3 regions of the Micromonospora sp. CNZ295 genome follow, and region 3 is predicted to be linked to each of the others. Evidence: riboswitches for the same ligand, from Rfam matches in the RefSeq annotation. Region 3 holds a riboswitch; each other region holds the start of a gene.
What was found. Region 3 has a riboswitch for cyclic di-AMP ahead of EV376_RS07755 (VldE C-terminal domain-containing protein). Riboswitches for the same ligand answer to the same signal wherever they lie in the genome.
Positions count from the first base shown of each region.

Region 1: linked by a shared signal. The riboswitch ahead of EV376_RS14805 (C39 family peptidase) and the one ahead of EV376_RS07755 (VldE C-terminal domain-containing protein) in region 3 are both predicted to bind cyclic di-AMP.
Region 2: linked by a shared signal. The riboswitch ahead of EV376_RS28410 (VldE C-terminal domain-containing protein) and the one ahead of EV376_RS07755 (VldE C-terminal domain-containing protein) in region 3 are both predicted to bind cyclic di-AMP.

Region 1 is NZ_SHKZ01000001.1:3,126,951-3,133,869, reverse strand. Features, by position in the region: gene EV376_RS14815 (helix-turn-helix domain-containing protein) at 1-553, shown strand, start outside; gene EV376_RS14810 (DUF397 domain-containing protein) at 541-735, shown strand; gene EV376_RS14805 (C39 family peptidase) at 1,185-2,021, opposite strand; cyclic di-AMP (ydaO/yuaA leader) riboswitch at 2,262-2,396, opposite strand; gene EV376_RS14800 (hypothetical protein) at 2,686-3,423, opposite strand; gene EV376_RS14795 (hypothetical protein) at 3,623-4,027, opposite strand; gene EV376_RS14790 (acyltransferase family protein) at 4,118-5,305, opposite strand; gene EV376_RS14785 (alpha-ketoglutarate-dependent dioxygenase AlkB) at 5,475-6,083, shown strand; gene EV376_RS14780 (DNA topoisomerase IV subunit A) at 6,147-6,919, opposite strand, start outside.
Region 2 is NZ_SHKZ01000001.1:6,108,885-6,115,803, reverse strand. Features, by position in the region: gene EV376_RS28430 (STAS domain-containing protein) at 158-520, shown strand; gene surE (5'/3'-nucleotidase SurE) at 553-1,377, opposite strand; gene EV376_RS28420 (PfkB family carbohydrate kinase) at 1,374-2,354, opposite strand; gene EV376_RS28415 (SRPBCC family protein) at 2,518-2,961, shown strand; gene EV376_RS28410 (VldE C-terminal domain-containing protein) at 3,018-4,067, opposite strand; cyclic di-AMP (ydaO/yuaA leader) riboswitch at 4,083-4,214, opposite strand; gene EV376_RS28405 (cation diffusion facilitator family transporter) at 4,367-5,284, opposite strand; gene EV376_RS28400 (AAA family ATPase) at 5,370-6,919, opposite strand, start outside.
Region 3 is NZ_SHKZ01000001.1:1,619,501-1,626,419, reverse strand. Features, by position in the region: gene EV376_RS07770 (metal-sensitive transcriptional regulator) at 80-382, shown strand; gene EV376_RS07765 (heavy metal translocating P-type ATPase) at 403-2,562, opposite strand; gene EV376_RS07760 (YibE/F family protein) at 2,913-4,262, shown strand; cyclic di-AMP (ydaO/yuaA leader) riboswitch at 4,429-4,559, shown strand; gene EV376_RS07755 (VldE C-terminal domain-containing protein) at 4,564-5,580, shown strand; gene EV376_RS07750 (carbonic anhydrase) at 5,683-6,450, opposite strand; gene EV376_RS07745 (MarR family winged helix-turn-helix transcriptional regulator) at 6,652-6,919, shown strand, end outside.

The DNA of each region.
Region 1 (6,919 bases), 1.5 Mb from region 3:
GCGCGAGTGGATTCAGGTCGAGCGGGAGGCGACCGCGCTGCGCTGGTACGAACATTCCTTCGTGCCGGGGCTGCTCCAGACCGAGGCGTACGCTCGCGCGACGTTCCGCGCGGCCCGTGCGCCGGCTGCGGAGCTCGACCGGCGCGTGGCCGCGCGGCTGGAACGGCAGTCCGTTCTCGGTCGGGACCCGGCCCCACAGCTCTTCGTCGTGCTGGACGAGATGGTCGTCCGGCGGGCGTGCGGAGGCGCCGACGTGATGGCCGAGCAGGTGGAACACCTGCTGGCCTGCGCCGCACAGCCCCATATTCAGTTGCACGTCGTGCCGTTGTCCGCTGGCATCTACTCAGGACTGGCCGGAGCGTTCATCCTGGCCGACCTGCCGGATGGCTCACGCGCCGGCTGCGTGGACCACCAGCTAAAGTCGCAGACCGAAGGACTGCCCGACCCGGTGGCGCGCTTGGGAGTGCTGTGGGAAGCGGTCCGGGGTGAGGCCCTCCCGCTCGGGCAGACACTCGACGTACTCACGAAAGCGGCGAAGACATGGACAACCTGACCGGTGCCCGCTGGCGCAAGTCGTCCCGCTCGTCGACCAACGGCGGCACCTGCGTCGAGGTCGCCGACAACCTGCCCGGTGTCGTGGGTGTCCGGGACTCCACGGACCCGACCGGGCCGGCGCTGACCTTCTCCCCCGCCGCGTGGCGGGCCTTCGTCACGAGGGTCTCCGCGCGCGGCTGACCAGCCACTCGAAAGCGCCCGCCCCGGTATCCGGGCGGGCGCTTTTTCTGGGTCAGGTGCCGCCCCCTGCCGGTTGCCGCCTCGAAGCCGGCGTGCGGCGGCGCGGTTGGTCCGGGACAACCCTCAGCGCTCAGAGACCTTGGACAGTTACCGTTCGCGGCGAACGGTAACTGTCCAAGATCTGCGCACGGGCGTCGTGCGGAAGCCGGCTGGGACGGGCGGCTGGGTGCGGCCATGGTGCGCGAAGCGGCGCGCGCTGGCCGCGCGCGACGGCGCGCGGTCATGGCGCGCGCACTCCGCCCCGTACCTGCGGAAAGCCGGCACGCGACGGCCAGGGGTGACACGAGTCGCCCCTCGCGGGGCCGCGCGGCCTCCGGCCCGGCCGCCGGAACGGCGACGGGCGCCGATCCCCAGGAAGGGGAACCGGCGCCCGACGTCGCAGCGGCAGATCAGGCGGAGTAGCCGCGGGTCGCGGCCCAGTTCGCCAGCGCGATCGTGGTCATCCAGTACGAGCCGGCGGCGGGGTTCGCCGAGTCGGCGATCCGCACCCGGCGGCCCTCGTCGTCGTAGCCGACGACCGCGATGTAGTGGCCGCCGGGGAACGAGTGCCAGCCGCCGGCGGTGTCGGTGGCGGAGCCGGCGACGTTGACCACCACGCCGCGACCGTCGGTGACGGCCTTGACGACGTCGGCCTGGAGCTGGTCCATCTGGGCCGGGGTGGCGGCGCCGCCCTTGATCATCCGGGTCCGGTACGGGGAGCCCTTCACCGTGGCGTTGAGCACCCGGGTGGTGTCCTCGGCCGAGTCGGTGCCGAACTGGTCGGTGCCGAGCGGCCCGGCGAGCTGGTCCTGCGTCCGCTCGATGCCGGCGGCGCTGAGCGCGTTCCGGACGGCGGCCGGCCCGCAGTAGTAGAAGTTGATCTGCGCCTGGTAGTCGTACTTCAGGACCTTGGACTTCGGCGGCTTGGGCGCCGCCGGCTTCTTCTTGAGATCCGGGTCGGCGGCGGCCGTGGTGGCGGGGGCGCTGGACGGCGCGGCGCTCGACGGGGCGGCGCTGGTGGGGGCGACCGCCACGCGGGCCTCGCCACGCGAGGCGGGGGCGTCGCCGTCCCGCTCGGCCAGCGCGGCGGTGGACTGCGCCGAGGTGGGGGCCGGGGTCTCGTCGGCGCCGGCGGCCAGGGCGCCGGCCCCGGTCGCCAGCACGAGCGCCGCGGCCGACGCGGCGGCGACCTGGTACGGGCGCTCGGAGACGAGGCGACGGAGCTGTCGCTTGAGGTGGTGCTTCACGGGTTCCTTCTCCTCCACGGACGGTTGGGGCTGGTGGCGCACCGTGCCGGCCGCGAGCGGCGAGGGGCGGGCCGCGCGGAGGGGGCTCCGCCGGCGGGTGGCCACCAGGGTTCGCGCCCGGTGGGACCGGGCGGTGGGCGGTGGGTCAGCGCCCGGCGGTGGACCGGACGGGCGCGGGCACCGCGAGGCCGTGGAGGCGGCGGGACGCCCGGGGGGCTGGTTCGTGCTGCACGAAGACGGAACTCCTTCCGGCACCGCCTACCGGGTTAGCTGACGGATTCGGGCGGGAAGTGCGCCCTACCGCGAAACTCGCGGATTCACCCCAGTTGCAAGGGGTCCCCGGCTCGCCTTTCGGCGATTGAGCGGGTCGGCGCGGCGTCGCCACTTGCGACGGGTACCGCACCGGACGGGCCGACATTACTGGTCGGTTCATGGGCCTGCCAAGCCGTCGTGACCTGCTTAAACCTCGATCATGGCAGCAATTTAGTGGACACTTCCGAACTGACGTCACTCAATTGGCTAAGGGGCCATGACGGCGCGGCCGGTCGAGAACGGGACAGGTCGTCCCTTTTTCTCGCACGGGGCCTGAGATAATCGACCAGCCTGAGAAACTTGACCGGTTCGGCATTCCTGTGAGCGGCGTCACCGAAATTAACGCGGCAGGTCAGCCCACCCGGGCCGGCCGCCATCGCACCGAGGCCACCCGCCGTCCGACCGGCGCCGGCCGGGACCGCGCCGGCCGCACCGGGCGCAGCCGCTCCGCCGCCGCGCACGCCTCCGCGGCGAGCGTCCGGGCCGCCTCGGCGGCCACCTCGGCGTCCCGCCAGCACGCCCGCTCACGCGCCGCCGCCGCGCGATAGGCGGCCAGCTTGCCGTCCCGCACGGCCCGCGTCAAGACGATCTCCTGGTCCACCGGGTGCAGGCGGGGGTCCCACCCCTCCCGGTGCCGGAACACGTCCTGGAGCTGCTGGGCGGAGAGGTCGCCGCGCCAATGGGCGGCCACCGCGGCGTGGTGCAGCCAGCGCTCGCGGTACGCGTACTCGGCCGGCGTGCGGGGGCTGGCCGGCGGCGGCAGCGGCGCCGCCGCGGCGAGCCGGCAGGCCGCGCTGTCCGCCTCGTCGTACGCCTGCCAGGCCCCCTCGGCCTCCTGCTGGGCGGCCAGCCAGGCGTCCCGCCGCCGACGCGCCGTCTGGGCCGCGCCAGCCGCTGCCACCGCCACCTCCTCGGCGTACCGGCGCAGGTCGGCGGTCTCGTCCGGCGGTGGCGGGTCGGCGACGGGCTGGTCCGGCTCGGGCCGGGCGGCGACGACGGTGAGCGTGGTCAGGGCGAGCAGGAGCAGCGCCGACCAGATGGCCGTCGCCCGGGGCACATCGACGAGGAACTCGTGGAGAACGGTGGTCATTGCCGGCAATCCTCACGGGGATACGGATCGGACGCTCGCACCGCCCGGCAGGCTGGCCGGCGGTGCGGCGGGGGGACGGATGCTGGTCGGGCCGGGCCGACTCAGGGACCCGTGGTCGAGTCGGTGAGTGTCGGCAGGGCCCGTCCGCTGCCGCTCGCGGCGGGAGGGTGCCCGTGCGCAAGGTGTCGGGCGGCCGCGCTCAGCTCAGCGGCGGGGCCCGCGGACCGGAGGTGGTGCCGGACCGGTCGGACCACCGCACCGAGTCGCCGCCGGTCGCCGGGGCCGGCCGGGCGCTGCCGTGCGGCACCGCCGCGGCGACGGCCGTCAGCCAGCCCGAGGACGCCTCGTCCACCGCCGACCGGGTGGCCGACGTGATGCCGGGCGCGGACCCGCCCGCGCAGCGCTCGCCATCGGCAGTCGGCCGGGTGGAGTCAGCCGCGGGGGCGACCGTGGCGAACGCTCCGGTCGCATCGACCGCCCCGGCCGCGTGGGCCGGGCCGGTGCCGCCGAAGGTGAGACCGGCGGTCAGTGCGAGGCCGGCGAGCAGCCGCGAGGCCCAGCGCGCCACCCACCACAACGGACAGGTGAGGGCGACCGGAAGCACGGCCCCACGGTACCGCCGGCACCGCCCCGCCGGCAGCTGTGACGGGCGTGTCGCGGTGAGTTGCGCGCCGGGACCGGCCAGCGTGGAGGATCAGCGGCGCTCGCCCGCGTACACCCTGGGGTTGTCGGGCTCGGCGGTGCGCGGCGCCGGCACGGACCCGGCGGCGGGCCGCCGGGTGCGGCGCGGCCCGAGCCGGCGCATCATCGGTGTCTCCACCCAGCGGTGCAGCAGCGCCGCCAGCAGCAGGTTGACCAGGAGGAAGCCCACCACGGCGGCCGGCCCCCACCAGCCACCCAGGCCCACGCCGTAGTGACCGGTCAGCCGCAGCACGCTCACCATTACCAGGACGTGCACCAGGTAGAACGCGAACGAGACCTCGCCGAGCCAGACCATCGGCCGGGAGCGCCACGGGGTCCGCCGGCCGCGCACGTCCGCGTCGGCGGCGGCAGCGATGACCAGGACGTACGCCGCGGACAGCAGCGCCGCCCACAGCTCGGCCCGGATCCAGCCGCCGGCCACCACCCAGGTCACCACGAAGACCACAGTGGCCGGTCCCAGGCGCGGGCCGCGCCACCGGCCCCGGCGCAGCAACTCGGCGGCGGCAACGCCCATCCAGAACTCCAGCGAGCGCACCGGCGGGAAGATCTGGGTGAACCACCACCGGCTCTCCTCGGGTACGAGGGCCTGCGCCGGCCACAGCGCGAGGATGAGCAGGGGCACCGCGACGACCACGGCCGACAGCGCACCGGCCGGCAGCCGCCGGATCAGCGGCAGCGCGAACGGCAGACAGGCGTAGAAGAACAGCTCACAGGAGAGCGACCAGCTCACCGTGTTGATGCTGTAGAAGACGCCGGGGGTGGGGTCCCAGGCCTGCACCAGCAGCAGGTTCTCCAGCGCGGCGCGGGGGTTGACCGGGTCGGCGAAGGCGTACGCGACCAGCAGCGCCGCCACGAACATCACCACGTGGTTCGGGTAGATCTTGGCGACCCGCCGGCGCAGGAAGGTGCGCTTCGCCTCCCCCGGCCGGTACGACCAGACCAGCACGAATCCGCTGAGGATGAAGAAGAACTGCACGCCGGACAGGCCGAGGGTGAACACCCGGTCCACGACGGCCTTGTAGTCGGGCTGGGCGACGATGCCCATCGTCCCGGCGTGGAAGCCGAAGACCAGCAGCGCCGCGATCCACCGGAGCCCGGTCAGCGACGGCAGCCGGCCGCCCGGTGCGGGAGCGACGGAATCCGCCGCGCGTACCGGCCGGTCGGTGGGGGTCAACCGCACGGGCTCTTCCTCCTGAGGGTCGTGGCCGGGCCGGTGGCCCGGTCGGCACCGCCGTGCGACATTACCCGCCGGGACGGTGACCGCCACGTCGCACCGGGCCACGACTCGTACGCATGTACGACAGCTGCGGTAGGATCGGCGCGTGCCGGACGTCTCCTACCAGCCCTCGATGCTGGATGTCGCCGACGCCGGGCCGACGCTCGGGCCGCTCAGCGGCCGGGTGACGCGGCACCGGCTCACCCGGGGTGCCTGGGTCGACCACCTGCCCGGCTGGGTGCGCGGCTCCGATCAGGTGCTCGACACGCTGCTGCACGAGGTGCCGTGGCGGGCCGAACGCCGCACGATGTACGAGGCCGAGGTGGACGTGCCGCGCCTGCTGTGCTGGTACGCGGCGGACCGGCCGCTGCCCCACCCGGTGCTCACCGCCGCCCGGGAGACGCTGACGAGGCACTACGCGGCCGAGCTCGGCGAGCCGTTCGCGACCGCCGGCATGTGCCTCTACCGCGACGGGCGGGACAGCGTCGCCTGGCACGGCGACACCATCGGCCGGGGTGCCCGCGTCGACACCATGGTCGCCATCGTCTCCTTCGGCTCGCCGCGACCGCTGCTGCTGCGGCCCCGCGGCGGCGGCACCAGCCTCCGCTTCCCGCTGGGCCACGGCGATCTCGTCGTGATGGGCGGCTCCTGCCAGCGCACCTGGGAACATGCGATCCCGAAGACCGCCCGGCCGACCGGCCCCCGCGTCAGCGTCCAGTTCCGCCCCACCAACGTGGCCTGAGCCCAGTCCAGCCAGCGCCCGCCCGGCCCCGGCGGTCACGCCGGGGCCGGCACCAATCCTGGGTCAGTCGCGTTCGACCTGGTGGCCGACGACCGCCGGGCCGAGCAGCACGGCGAAGCCGCTGCCGTCGCGCCGCGGGTCGGCCGCCGGCAGCTCCACCGGCTCGCCGTTCGCCGTCGAGCCGACCGGCCGCGGGCCGATCCAGGCGACCACCACGTCGGTCTCACCCTTGAGGAAGCGCTGCGCGCGCACGCCGCCGGTCGCCCTCCCCTTCGCCGGGTACGCGGCGAACGGCGTCACCTTCACCGTGGCTCCGGTCGACGTGACCACCATCGGCGCGCCGTGCCTCGGATCGTCGGTGCGGACCGCGCCGAAGAACACCACGGTCGTGTCAGCGGGCAGGTTGATCCCGGTCATGCCGCCGCCCCGGAGGCCCTGCGGACGGACCAGGCCGGCCGGGAACCGCAGCAGCGACGCCTGCGAGGTGATGAACGCCAGCGTCTCGGCGCCGTCGGTCAGCCAGGTCGCCCCGACCACCTCGTCACCGTCCCGCAGGCCGATCACCTCGAACTCGTCGGACCGCACCGGCCACTCCGGCGTGCAGACCTTGACCACGCCCTGCCGGGTGCCCAGCGCCAGCCCGGGTGAGCCCTCGGCGGTCGGCCCGAGCGGCGCCAGCCCCACCACGGTCTCCCCCGTCGCCAGGGGCACCAGCTCGGCGGCGGACATCCCGCCGCGCAGCGACACCGTGCCGGACTGCTCGGGCAGCACCGGCAGCGGCAGCACGTCCACCTTGAAGGCGCGACCGGCGCTGGTGACCAGGAGGACCCGGCCGC
Region 2 (6,919 bases), 4.5 Mb from region 3:
TAGAATGCGAAATGTCCGGATATAGGGGACTTGAGGCCCCGGACCACAAGAATTGCTCATCCCGAGGGGTGGCGACCGAGGGCGTAAGAGGAATACTCTCGGTCGCGGCCCGCGTACTGATGAGGCGCCCGTCGGATGGGCGAGTGGAGGTGCTCGCGTGAGCCTGTCGATCGTGAAGTCGGTCCTGCCCGGAGGTGTCGTCGAGATCGCGCCGCGCGGCGAGATCGATGTCGACACCGCGTACGAGGTGCGCGAGGCGATCGCCGAAGTCCTGGCGAAGGGCCGTCCGACCCGCATCGAACTCAACATGCGGCTGGTGACCTTCATCGACTCCGTCGGCATCAGCGCCATGGTGGCCGGCTTCCAGACCGCCGAGGTGAGCGGCGTCAAGCTCGTGGTCACCGAGCCGAGCCGGTTCGTGCACCGGCAGCTCTGGGTGACCGGCCTGCTCGGTCTCTTCGGGGCTCCCGAGCCCTACTACGCGGGTGCCGCGGCCCCGGAGGTCCTCCCGGGCGCCTGACCCATCCCGTTCAGCCTGCCCCGCCCGGACGATCACTCCCCGTCGAGTCCGCTCAGGTCGATGTCGGTCGCCTCGGTGACCGCCCGGACCGCCGTCACCGAGGCATACCCCTCAGCGAGCAGCGCCACGTCGGTGCCCGCCTGCGCGGCCTCGCCCGGTTCCTCCAGTGCCGTCCGCACGAAACCGTGCCCGGACTCGGCAACGGTCATCTGCACCTGACCGAAGCTGGCGAGCCGGCCCCGGCGCACGCCGCGCAGGCGGGTGAGCGGCACGTCCGGGGCGTTGACGTTGAGCACGCTCCCCACCGGCCCGGCGGTGAGCCGCGGCAGCAGGTCCATCGCCACCTGGGCGGCGGTGGCCCAGTGGCGTTCGGCGTCCCGGACCCGGGCGGCGGTGGCCACCGCGGCGCCGCCGCTGACCGCGGTCGCCTCCCCGGCCGAGAGCACGTCCAGGGACACCGCCAGCGCGCGGCAGCCGTTCGAGGCCGCGGTGAAGGCGGCGCCCACGGTGCCGGAGTGCAGGACGGCGCGTCCGGCGTTCGCGCCGCGGTTGATGCCGGACAGCAGGACCGACGGTGGGGGGCCGAAGGCGCCGTGCACCGCGATCAGCGCGATGAAGCCGGGGGAGCCGCCCACCCCGAACGCGGGCACGCCGTCCAGCCCGGGCAGCGGGTGATCCCGCACCACGACGTGCCCCTCCCGCTCCACCGCGGTCATGGCCGCGCTCGTGCCGCTGGCCTCCTCCAGCGGCGCGGCGACGACGACGTCCAGGCCCAGGTCGACCGCCACCCGGGCCAGCGCCGCGATGCCCGGCGCGGCGATCCCGTCGTCGTTGGTGATCAGTACGCGCAGCGTCATCGCTCGGCCGCCCGGCCCGCCAGTTCGTCCGGGGTGGTGCGTTCCTGCGGCCGGCTGCCGGCCGGGACCAGGCGTACCCGGTCGACCAGGCCGGTGATCGAGTCGAGCCGGCCGGTGCCCAGCCCGTGCCGGGTCACGTTCAGCGCTCCGGCCGCGGCTCCGGTGCGGACGGCCGTCCGGATGTCCCCGCCCCGGGCCACCACGGCGGCCACCCCGGCGGTCATCGAGTCGCCCGCCCCGCGCGGATCAGCGGCCTGGAGGCGGGGCATCTCGACCTCGAACACCTCGCCGTCGACGAGCGCGAGGGCCGGCTTGTCGGCGCGGCTCACCACCACGTTCTCCGCCCCGCCGGCGTGCAGGTCGTACATCGCGCGGGCGAGCTGGTCCTCGTCGTCGCCGGCGGCCCGCCCGTCGGCGATCAGCTCCTCGTGGCTGACCTTGAGGAAGAAGACACCGCTGTCGAGTACGGCGGCCAGGTGTTCGCCGGCCAGGTCGACCACCACCCGGGCGCCGTTGGCGCCGAGGTCGGCGGCGAAGCGCCGGTACAGCTCCGCCGGGACCAGGGACGGCTCGTTCGGCCCGCTGAGCACGCTGACCGGAGCGCGCAGTCCCTCGCCGAGCGCCAGGTTGTACAGCTCGTCCAGCTCGTGCCGGCCGAGCGGATGGCCGGGCACGTCCACGACCTCCCGGCGGGCGCCCGCGCGCCGGTCGTGCACGTACCCTCCGCTGCCACCGGAGTCCCGGACCACCACCTTGAGGTCGACGCCCTCGCTGACCAGCAGCGGCTCCAGCACCTGGCCGACCTCGCCACCCAGTGCCGTGCAGAGCACCACGTCGACCCCGAGCGACATGATCATGCGGGCCTGCCAGACACCCTGCCCGCCCGGATGCAGGTGCAGTTCCGGCGCGTCGCTGGGCTGGTCGATCGTCACCGTGAGCCGCGGTGTCGGCGCGAAGACCATCACGTGTTCAGCCATGCCCGCGTCTCCCGGCCGTCGTCCATGTCGCGTCGTACCCCATCCGCCGACCGTAGTCGGGCCGGCGGGCGACCGCCGGGCGTCCGGGCGGTCACCGGCCGGACGTTGCCAGCCCGGGCGGGAGTGGGTGACGATCGGGGGAGCGACGACGGCGGGAGACGGCGTGCTCAGGCGGGAATCCTTCAGCTACACCGTCCAGGCGCGGTCCTCGCCCGCGGCCGCCGCCGACCTGCTGGCCGACCTGCTCCGGCACGGCGAGTTCCATCCGCTGATCGCCCGGGTCCGCCGGGTCGCGCCCCGGCGCGGCGCCCGTGCCAGCTACGCGATCACCGACCGGCTCCCGCTCGGCCGGCTGCGGTTGCCGGTCACCTACCGCGCCGACGTGCTCGTCGCGACGGAGGACGAGGTGGTCACCGTGGCCCGGCAGTGGCCGGCCACGATGATACGCAACCGCACCCGGCTCTCGCCGGAGCCGGAGGGCGTACGCATCGACGTGGAGATCACCCTCGCGGCGCCGGCACCGCTGTTCGGGTACGCGTTCGCGCGGGCCCGTGCCGCGCACCTGGCGCTCGCCAGCCGGCTCGGCGCCGCGCTGGAAGCAGCCTGAAGCCGCCGGCGGACCGGGGCCGCCGGTCGCCCGACGGCCCCGCCCGGGCGCCCGCGTCAGTAGACCGACAGGTGCACGTGGTTGGTGTGGTCGCTGGACGGGTCGCCACCCGCGCCGCTGTACGACTTCCACCCGCTGCTGGGCAACCAGATCTGCCGGTACCAGATCACGTAGAGCACGGCGAGCCGGTCGGCGTTGTTCACGAAGAACGCCGCCAGGTTGTTGCCGTACGTCCGGTCGCCACCGGTCGCGTCCCCGCCGAACCCGTTCTTCTGGGCCGCGAAGTCGCAGGCCCGGCCCTTCGGGTGCTCACCGGAGCCGCCCGAGCGGAAGCACGAGACGTACCGGGTGAAGCCGGCCGCCTTGGCCTGGTTGAGCGCGTGCAGCGTACGCGGGGTGATGCAGCCGTTGGCCGGGGTCGGGTCGTTGACGCTGCACGACTCGGAGGGCCAGGAGCCGTCCGAGTTCCGGGGCGCGGGTGCCGCCCGCGTCGAACCGCGGCTGGCGGGGCCGGAACCGGCCCGCTCGTTGGCCACGGTGAGCGCCCGCTCGGCCTGCTGCTTCCGCTTGGCCATCACGGCCTGCTGCTTGCGCTGCTCGCCGATCTCGACCTCCACCGCGAGCTTGGCCTGGTTGACCTGGTCGCGGGTGTCCAGCAGCTCGCGCAGTGCCTGGTCCTCGTTGGCGGCCACCGCGTCGAGGGCGGCGGCCCGGTCCATGAAGCCTTCGGGGGACGAGCTGTTGAGCAGCGCGGACGCGGCGCCGAGGCGCCCGGTGCGGTACGCGAGGCCGGCGATCTGCCCGACCCGGCTGGTGTGCTCGGCGAGCTGCGTCTCGGTGGCCTTGAGCTGGGCGGCGAGCTCCTGCTGCCGCTTGACCGAGGTCTCCAGGGCCCGCTTGGCGTCCAGATACCCCTTGCTGGCCGCCTCGAGCTGGGCGCGGAGGGCGGGGGTGCCGCCCTCCGGGTCGTCCCCGGGTGCGGCGGCCTGGCGGGCCGGGGGAGCGGCCGCCGCCGGGGCGACCGGTGCGACGCCGAGACCGAGCGCGAGCGCCGCGATGATCAGGGCCGCCACGCGGGCGGCGGGTCGTCGTCGTACGGGTGCCACTGCTGGCATATGCACATGTCCTTCCGTCAGCCGCCGACCGGGTTAGCTGACGGGTTCGGGACGGAAGATCCCTACCGCTGGCGCGGATGCACCCCAGGTACCTGGTTCCCCGGCTCGCCCGGGCGGGCGATTAGGCGGCGGCCGCCGCCGGCACCGGTGGGTGCCGCCTGGCGGAGGCCGGGTCAGAGCCTACCGGGGCAGGGGTGACGCATGCAGCGGATGTTACTGAGGGTGCCCGCGTGGTCACCGCTCAATCAGACATAAGGGTACGAAGCTCAGCGCGGATCGCCGTGTGCCCCTCACCACTCAACGGCCCCACAGGTCCCGGCGGCCGCGCCCGGCTCGATCTGCAGCGTCGCGTGCTCGATGCGGAACTCGTCGCGCAGGGTGGCCCGGGCGGCGGCGAGGACGACGGCGACGTCGGCGCCGGTGGCGATCGTCAGGTGGGCGGAGGCCACCTCCATCCCGGAGGTCAGCGTCCAGACGTGCAGGTCGTGCACCTCGGCGACGCCGGGCACGGCGACCAGCCGGTCGTGCACGCTGGTGACCTGGAGGTGCTCCGGCGCGGCCTGGACCAGGATGCGCAGCGCCGCCCGCCCGAGCCGCCAGGTGCGGGGCAGGATGAACAGGCCGATGGCGACCGCGACCAGCGGGTCGACCCACCACCAGCCGGTGCCGGTGATGATCAGGGCCGCGGCGATCACGCCGAGGCTGCCCAGCAGGTCGCCCAGCACCTCGAGATAGGCGCCCTGGAGGTTGATGCTCTCCTTCGCGCCGGGCCGCAGCAGGGCGAAGGCGACCAGGTTGGCGAGCAGGCCGAGGATGGCCACCACCAGCATCGGCCCGGTGCGCACCTCCGGTGGGTCGCCGAACCGGCGGACGGCCTCCACCAGCACGTAGACCGCCACGCCGGAGAGCAGCAGGGCGTTGGCGAGGGCGGCCAGCACCTCCAGCCGGTAGAGCCCGAAGGTGCGCTGCGGGTCACCGCTGCGCCGGCGGGTGGCGGTGAGCGCGGCCAGCGCCATGCCGATGCCGAGCACGTCGGTGAACATGTGCCCGGCGTCGCTGAGCAGGGCCAGCGACCCGGTGCGGAAGGCGGCCACGGCCTCCACCACCATCAGGGTGGCGAGCAGGCCGAAGGCCGCCCAGAGGCGCCCCCGGTGCCGCTGCGCGGCGTTCGCGACCGACCCGTGGTGGTGGTCATGACCTGCGCCCACGCGGACACCTTCCGTCGCCCGTCCCGATCCGTGCCTAACCTATGCTCACATCGCTATGTATGCAACTGTCGGTCGCGGTGCCGGCTCAGCCGGTGGGGTCGATGGTGGTGAGCCGTTGGGTGGCGCGCGACAGCGCGACGTACAGCGTCCGCACGCCCGACCCCGGGTCGGCCCGGATCTCGCCCGGCGCCACCAGGACGACGCCGTCGTACTCCATGCCCTTGGCCTCCAGGCTGGTCACCACCTGCAGCCGCGGGGCGCCGAGGCCGCCCAGCCACCCGGCGACCGCGTCCCGGCGCGGCACCGGCGTGATCACCCCGACCGTCCCCGCCACCTCACCGAGCAGCGTGCCGGCCGCCTCCACGACAGCCGTCTCCAGCTCGTCCGGCGGCACGACCAGCCGCATCGGGTCGACGCCGGTCGAGCGGACGGCGGTCGGCAGCGGCAGGTCCGGGTCGACCCGCCGGATCTCCGCCGCCGCCACCGCGAAGATCTCCGCCGAGTTGCGGTAGTTGGTGGTGAGCGTGAAGTGGTGCCGCCGCCGCCGGCCGAGCGCCTGGTCGCGGGCCCGGGCCAGCTCGTCCGGGTCGCCGGTCCACGCCGTCTGCGCCGGGTCGCCCACCACCGTCCACGAGGCCAGCCGGCCACGACGGCCGATCATGCGCCACTGCATCGGCGAGACGTCCTGCGACTCGTCGACCACCACGTGCGCGTACTCGCGGTAGTCCTCGGGGCGCTGCCGGGCCGCCTCCCGGGCGGCCCGCTGCCGGTCGGCGAACGTGCTCAGCTCGCGTACGCCGCCGGTCAGCTGGAACGGGTCCCGCTTCGGCTTCGCCGGCCGCATCGGCTTGCCGAGCAGCGTGTCCAACTCGTCGAGCAGGGCGATGTCGGCGACGGTCAGCCCCTCGGTGTCCAGGGTCCGGTACGCCTCGACGAGCAGCTGGATCTCGCGGCCGGAGAGCACACCCCCGGCGTACCGGCGCAGCCGCTCGGGCCGGGTCAGCCAGCCCAGCACGTGGCGCGGGTGCAGCCGGGGCCACCACGCCTTCAGGAACTCGCGGAACTCCGGCCGGTCGGCGATCTCGTCCTCGAACGCGCGCTGGTCGGGCAGGCGGGGGATCCCCGACCGCCGGGCCTGCGCCCAGAGCGCGGCGAAGACGCCGTCGAAGCCGGCACGGCGCACCTCGTTGCGCCGCGCCCCCCGGGGCAGCGCCCGGTCCCGGATCGTGTCCAGCTCCCGGCGGTCGACGCGCAGCAGCTGGCCCCGGTACAGCAGCCGCAACTCCCCGGGGGCACCCGGGACCGCGTCCCGGGCGGCCCGTTCCAGCACTCGCCGCATCCGCAGCGAGCCCTTCACCGCGGCCACCTCCGGCGGGTCGGTGCGGGTCGCCCGCATCCCCGGGAAGAGGCTGCCGAGTGAGGCCAGCGTGGCGGTGTCCTCGCCCAGCGACGGCAGCACCGAGGCGATGTACTCGACGAAGACCGCCGACGGCCCGACCACCAGGATGCCGCCGCCGGCGTACCGGCTGCGGTCGGAGTACAGCAGGTACGCGGCCCGGTGCAGGGCGACCGCCGTCTTGCCGGTCCCCGGGCCGCCGGAGACTATCGTGACACCCGGGCCGGGCGACCGGATCG
Region 3 (6,919 bases):
TCCGTCACCAACGATACCCCCCAGGGGTAACTGTTCACGACACTAACATACCCCCCAGGGGTACGCTATCCTTGTTCGCATGACCACACCCACGCCCGCCCCGATCCGGGGCTACACCGCCAGCAAGGACCAGTTGCTCGCGCGGCTGCGCCGCATCGAGGGGCAGGTCCGGGGCATCGAGAAGATGGTCGAGGAGGACCGGTACTGCATCGACGTCCTCACCCAGATCTCGGCGATCCAGGCCGCGCTGGACAAGGTGGGGCTCGGGCTGCTCGACGGGCACGCGCGCCACTGCATGCACGAAGGTGCCGTCGAGGGCCGGGCCGACGAGATGGCCACCGAGATGATGGCCGCCGTCGGCCGGCTGATGAAGCGCGGCTGACCCGGGCGGGGCGCGCGGCGTTAAGAAGGGTCCCGTCCACCTCGTGCGGCGTTGGCAAGGGGCTCTTCCTTGCTCTCCAGCCGGACGCGCCGCAGCAGCTGGGCGTTGAGTGCCACCACGATCGTCGATCCGGACATCAGCACCGCCGCCAGTGCGGGACTCAACGCCAGCCCCGCCCAGGCGAACACCCCGGCGGCCAGCGGCAGGGCCAGCACGTTGTACCCGGCCGCCCACCCCAGGTTCTGCCGCATCTTCCGGTACGATGCCCGGGACAGCCGGAGCACCGCGCCGACACCGCGTGGGTCGGAGGAGGCGAGCACCACACCGGCCGACTCGATCGCGACATCCGTGCCCGCCCCGATCGCGATCCCGACGTCGGCCCGGGCCAGGGCGGGCGCGTCGTTCACACCGTCGCCCACCATCGCGACCCGCAGGCCGCGCTGCTGCAGCTCGGTGACCTTGCTGTCCTTGTCGGCCGGCAGCACCTCGGCGAACACCTCGTCCACCCCGGGCCGGAAACCGAGCTCGGCGGCCACCGCCTCGGCGACCGGCCGGGCATCCCCGGTGATCATGGCGATGGTGTGGACCCCCTCCGCCCGCAGTTCGTCGATCGCCTGCCGCGCCTCGGGCCGTACCTCGTCGTTCAGGGCCAGCGCGCCGAGCACGGTGTCCGGCAGCCGTACCAGATGCAGCACGGCCGCCCCCCGGTCGGCCCAGCGGTCACCCGCCGCGGCCAGCGCGGCAGGTGGGCGTACGCCCAGCTCGCGCAGGAGCGCCGGCCCGCCCACCGCGTACTCCCGGCCCTCGATCGTGGCCTGCACCCCGCGGCCCGGCAGGGAGCGGAAACCGCTCGCGGCCGGGACCCCGCCCCGCTGCTCCGCGGCCTCGACGATCGCGCGGGCCAGCGGGTGCTCGCTGTCCGACTCGACGCCGCCCGCCAGCCGCAGCACCTCGCCCCCGTCGGCACCCGGCGCCGCGGCCACGTCGGTGACGACGTGCTCCCCCCGGGTCAGGGTGCCGGTCTTGTCGAACAGCACGGCGTCGACGGTCCGCATCCGTTCCAGCGCCAGCCGGTCCTTCACCAGGATCCCGGAGCGGGCGGCGAGCGCCGTGGACAGCGCGATCACCAGTGGGATCGCCAGGCCCAGCGCGTGCGGGCAGGCGATGACCAGCACGGTGACCGTCCGGACCACCGCCTCGTCGGCGTTGCCCAGTGCGGTCCAGGCGACCACGGTGGCCACCGCGGCGGCCGTGGCGACATAGAACAGGCCGGCGGCGAAGCGGTCCGCCAGCACCTGAGCCCGCCCGCTGGACTGCTGCGCCTGCGCCACCATCCGCTGGATGCCGGCGAGGGTGGTCTCCTCGCCGATCGCCTCGACGCGGACCCGGACGGCGGAGTCGGTGGCCACGGTGCCGGCCACCACGCGGTCGCCCACCGCGCGGGTGACCGGCCGGGACTCGCCGGTGATCATCGACTCGTCCAGCTCCGCGGTCCCGTCGGTGATCCGGCCGTCCGCCGGCACCCGCCCGCCCGGCCGCACCAGCGCCACGTCACCGACCCGCAGCTCGCCGGCCGAAACCCGGCTCACGGCGCCGTCCGGCTCCACCCGCTCGGCCTCGTCCGGCAGCAGCGCGGCCAGGGCCGCGAGTGCGCCCCGGGCCTGCCCGATCGCCTTCATCTCCTGCCAGTGGCCGAGCAGCATGATCGTGACCAGCGCCGCCAGCTCCCACCAGAAGTCCAGGTCGAACGCACCCAGGCTGGTGGCCAGCGACGCGGCGTACGCGACCGTGATCGCCATGGCGACGAGCAGCATCATCCCCGGGGCGCGGTCCCGCACCTCCCGCACGGCCCCGACCAGGAACGGCCAGCCGCCCCACAGGAACACCACCGAGCCGAGCACCGGCCCCACCAGCGACCGGCCCGGGAACTCCAGCCGGTAGCCGAACCAGTCCATCACCATGTGGCTGGTCAGCACGACCGGCACGGTGAGCAGCAGGCAGACCCAGAACCGGCGGCGGAACATCTCCGGGTCGTGCCCCGCGTGCTTGTCGTGCCCGCCGTGCCCGCCGTCGGTTTCGTGGCCGCCGTGCCCGCCGTGCCCGCCGTGGCGTCCGTGCCCGCCGTCGCTCTGGTGCCCGCCGTGCGGCGGGTCGCCGCCGGGCCTGGGGTGCGCCGCCATGCCCGCATCATGCCCCGCCAAGCCGTCGACATGCGCCCGGGCGGAACCGGCGCGCGGACGCCACCGTCGGGCCCGACCGCCGACACCCCACCGCGCGACCTGCGTCCAGGGACCGCGCTGGCTACGATTCGGCCGATGGCCTTTCGGATCCCGTACCGCCCGGCCTCCGCCCACCCCGGGGCGCCGGTGCCGCCGCCGACGGCGCGCGGCCATGCGAGGCCCGACCCGGCCATCACGGTACGTGGCCACGACACCACCCGCCGGGACCCCGCCGCGAGGAGTTCCGGGGAACGCTGAACCGTCCGAGCCGCCGGCCCGTACCCCGCCCTGACATCGTTGGGAGACACTCGATGGGCGCCGACCACACCCGTCCCGCTCCGTCCGCCCCGCCCGGGGTGCGACGGATCCTCGTCGCGACGGTGGTCCCCCTCTTCGTCGCGACCGTGGTCGCCGCCCTCGTGCTCTGGCCCCGGGACACCCGGGAGCCCGACGCCACCACCGAGCCGCCCCGCTTCCACGCCACCGTGACCAGGGTGGTGACCGAGCCGTGCCCGCCGACGTCGGAGGCGCCCGAGGGCGGCCCGGCCACCGGCGACGGCCCGTGTGGCACCGTGACCGTACGGGTTGGCGACGGGCCGGACGCCGGACGCCAGGTCGAGACCCCGGTGCCCGCCGGGCCCGGAGCACCGGCGGTCGCCGTCGGCGACGAGGTCATCCTGGTCGAGCTGACCGACCCCGCCGACCCGTCGGCCCGTGCCTACAACATCGCGGAGCACCAGCGGGGCAAGCCACTGGTGTGGCTGGTGGCCCTGTTCGCCGCCGCGATCGTGGCGTTCGGGCGCTGGCGTGGCTTCGCCGCCCTCGCCGGCCTGGCCGCCAGCTTCGCCATCCTGCTGACCTTCGTGCTGCCGGGGATCAGCGCCGGCCGGTCGCCGCTGCTGGTCGCCGTGGTCGGCGCCGCCCTGATCATGTTCGTGGTGCTGTACCTCACCCACGGCGTCACCGCGCAGACCTCGGTCGCGGTGCTCGGCACACTGGGCAGTCTGGTGCTCACCGGCGTGCTGGGCATGCTCGCGACCGCCGCCACCCACCTGACCGGGTACGGCAGCGAGGAGGCCACCACGCTGTCGATGCTCCAGGCCGGCGTCGACCTGCACGGCCTGCTGCTGGCCGGGATCATCATCGGTTCGCTCGGCGTGCTCGACGACGTCACCGTCACCCAGGCGGCCACCGTCACCGAGCTGGCGAACGCCAACCCGGGGCTGTCCCGCCGCCAGCTCTACCGGTCCGCCACCCGGGTCGGCCGGGCCCACATCGCCTCCACGGTGAACACCATCGTGCTGGCGTACGCGGGTGCCTCGCTGCCGGTGCTGCTCCTGCTGACCGCCGACTCGCGGCCGGTGAGCCAGATGCTGACCAGCGAGTTCCTCGCCCAGGAGATCGTCCGCAGCGCGGTCGCGACGCTCGGACTGATCGCCGCCGTCCCGTTGACCACCGGGCTGGCCGCCCTGGTCACCACCGCCGGCCGGGGTAGCGGCGGGACGACCGGCGGCGACGACGCCCCCGCGCCGCCGCCACGGCCGGCCCGGGAACGCACCGAGGCGCTGGCGGCGCTCAGCGTTGCCCGCGCCGGAACGACCACCCCCGCCACCGGTGACCGGTGGCCCGATCGAGACAGGAGCACGGACACCACATGGTGACACTCCGGAGCGTGACGATCCAGGAGCATCCTCCTGATAAACGCGTCACTGGTTACGCAGTGCACCGACGAAATCGCGCGTTTGGTCGGCTTCGGGACGTAGATCCCCAGGACGACTGTCAGGTAACCTCGCTGCCGGTCACCGCCGAAGGCGCGCACCGGCGTCTGCGGGGCCACCGCCCAATCGCCACCAGGCGAGCCGGGGAACCAGGTACGTGGGGTGAATCCGCACCAGCGGTAGGGGCCGCTTCCGTCCCGAACCCGTCAGCTAACCCGGTCGGCGGTCGACGGAAGGGAACACTGTGACGGCACCCCTACGCCGCTGGTTGACACCCGTGGTGGCCGTGCTCGCCGCGCTGGCGGTCCTCGCCGGACCCACCCCGGCGTCGGCCGCCCCCACCAGTCCCCCTCAGCCCTCCGGGCACGACGAGGAGCCCAAGCTGCTGGGCGACCTGATCGAGTCCCGCAACCGCGAGTTCATCAAGGCGAACACCGCGCTGAAGAAGTCGGAGCAGCGCCGACTCGCCCTCGAACTGGAGCTCCGGAAGGCGCAGGCCGACCTCAACGCCCTGGCACCGCAGGTCAACGAGATCGCCGCCCAGTCCTACCGGACCGGCCGGATCGGCGCGATGTCGATGCTGCTGACCGCGAACACTCCCGACTCGTTCATCGCCCGCGCGACCGCGCTGGACGAGCTGAACCTCGTCAACGACCAGCGACTCGGCGTCGTCAACGCGGTCAAGAACCGCGCCGAGCAGGCCAAGCTCGCGCTCGAGGCCGAGATCCGCGAGCAGCAGAAGCTCACCAACGCCATCAACCGCGAGAAGCGGGAGGCGGAGAAGGCGCTGCGCCTGGTCGGCGGCAAGGGGCTCACCGGCGGCCTGGTCAACGCTACCTCGCCGGTCGCCCGGGTGGCCCCGGGCCGCACCGCGGACGGCGACTGGAAGGCCCAGTCCTGCAGCGAGCCCGATCCGACCACCTCCGGCTGCGTCACCCCCCGGACGCTGCACATGTACAAGGAGGTCAAGCGGGTCGGGTTCAACCGGTTCGTCGGCTGCCACCGGTCGGGCGGCCCGTTCGAGCATCCCAAGGGCAGGGCCTGCGACTGGTCGCTCCAGAAGAGCGGGTTCGCCTCCTGGCACAACAACGACATGCGGATGTACGGCAACAACCTGACCGCGTTCCTGGTCCGGAACGCCGACCGGCTCGGCGTCTACTACGTGATCTGGAACCGGCAGATCTGGTTCCCGGCAACCGGCTGGAAGTCGTACAGCGGCGCGTCCGACCATACCGACCACGTCCACGTGTCGCTCCTGTAGGACGACCACACGCGATCGGGCCGCCCCACGACCCACGGGGCGGCCCGTGGCGTCCGCGGTCCCGGCGCTGCTCGTTCGGCCGCCGGCCCGATGCCGGCCGGATCAGGCCGCCGCGCGCTCGGCCGCGCTGGGGTCGGCAACCCCCACCGCGGCCACCGTCCGCGCCACCCCGGCGGCGAGGCGGTACGACATGCCCACCACCGCGCACCGCCCGGCGGCCACGGCGGCCGCGAGGGGCTCCGACCGGTCCAGCATCGCCTCCACGGTGCACGCGATGTGGATGTCGACGATCCCGTCGATGCCGGCGATGCCCTCGGCGGCGGCCCGACGCAGGCTCGGCACGACGGCGTCGACCACGGCGCCGAGGTGGCCGGGCGGGGGTGCCCCGGTGGCGGCGGCCGCACGGGCCGCCTGCACGGCGCCGCAGGAGTCGTGCCCGAGTACGACGACGAGCGGCGTGCCGAGCACGGTCACGGCGTACTCCACGCTGCCGAGCACCTCCGGCCCGACGGTGTGCCCCGCGGTACGCACTACGAACAGGTCGCCCAGCCCCCGGTCGAAGATGATCTCGGCGGCGAGCCGGGAGTCGGAGCAACCGACGATCACCGCGAAGGGGTGCTGCCCGTCCGCCACGGCCGCCCGGCGGCCGGCGTCCTGGTTGGGGTGGCGCGGCTCGCACGCCACGAAGCGCCGATTGCCGGCGCACAGCTCGGCGAGCGCCTGCGCCGGGTTGGTGACTGCGGCCACGACCGCTCCCGGCGGGCTGATCGGGCCGGCCGGGGCCGCGTCTGCGGCGCGGCCTGCGCCCGCCGGTGCGGCGGGTTGCCGGGCCTGGTCCGGCTGCGTGCCGGGCGTTCCGGGATTACTCATGCCTCACCTCGTCCCTGCGGCGACGAACTGGTGGGACCCGGACCGGCACTGGACTCGGGCTGTCACCCACCGTCACACGCAGCAAAAGGCACGTCAAGGGATGCGTGATATGCGCTTCATATGTTGTCGAGCCCTTGCGCGCGGCCCCTTTGGAGTCACGGTGGTCGTGAGCACTCCCCGGACGGGTCATACGATGGCGGCATGGCGACCGCAGAAGAGCCGGGGAGCACCCGAAACTGGACGTTCCTCACGAACCATGGCCACGTGCTGCTCGCCATCGCGCGCAACCCCACCGCCCGGCTCCGTGACGTGGCCGACGAGGTCGGCATCACCGAACGGGCCGCACAGGCGATCGTCGCCGATCTGGAGGCGGGTGGCTACCTGCTCCGCACCCGGGTCGGGCGGCGCAACGAGTACACCCTGAATCCCGCCGGCCGCTTCCGCCACCCGGCCGAGGCGGATCAGCAGG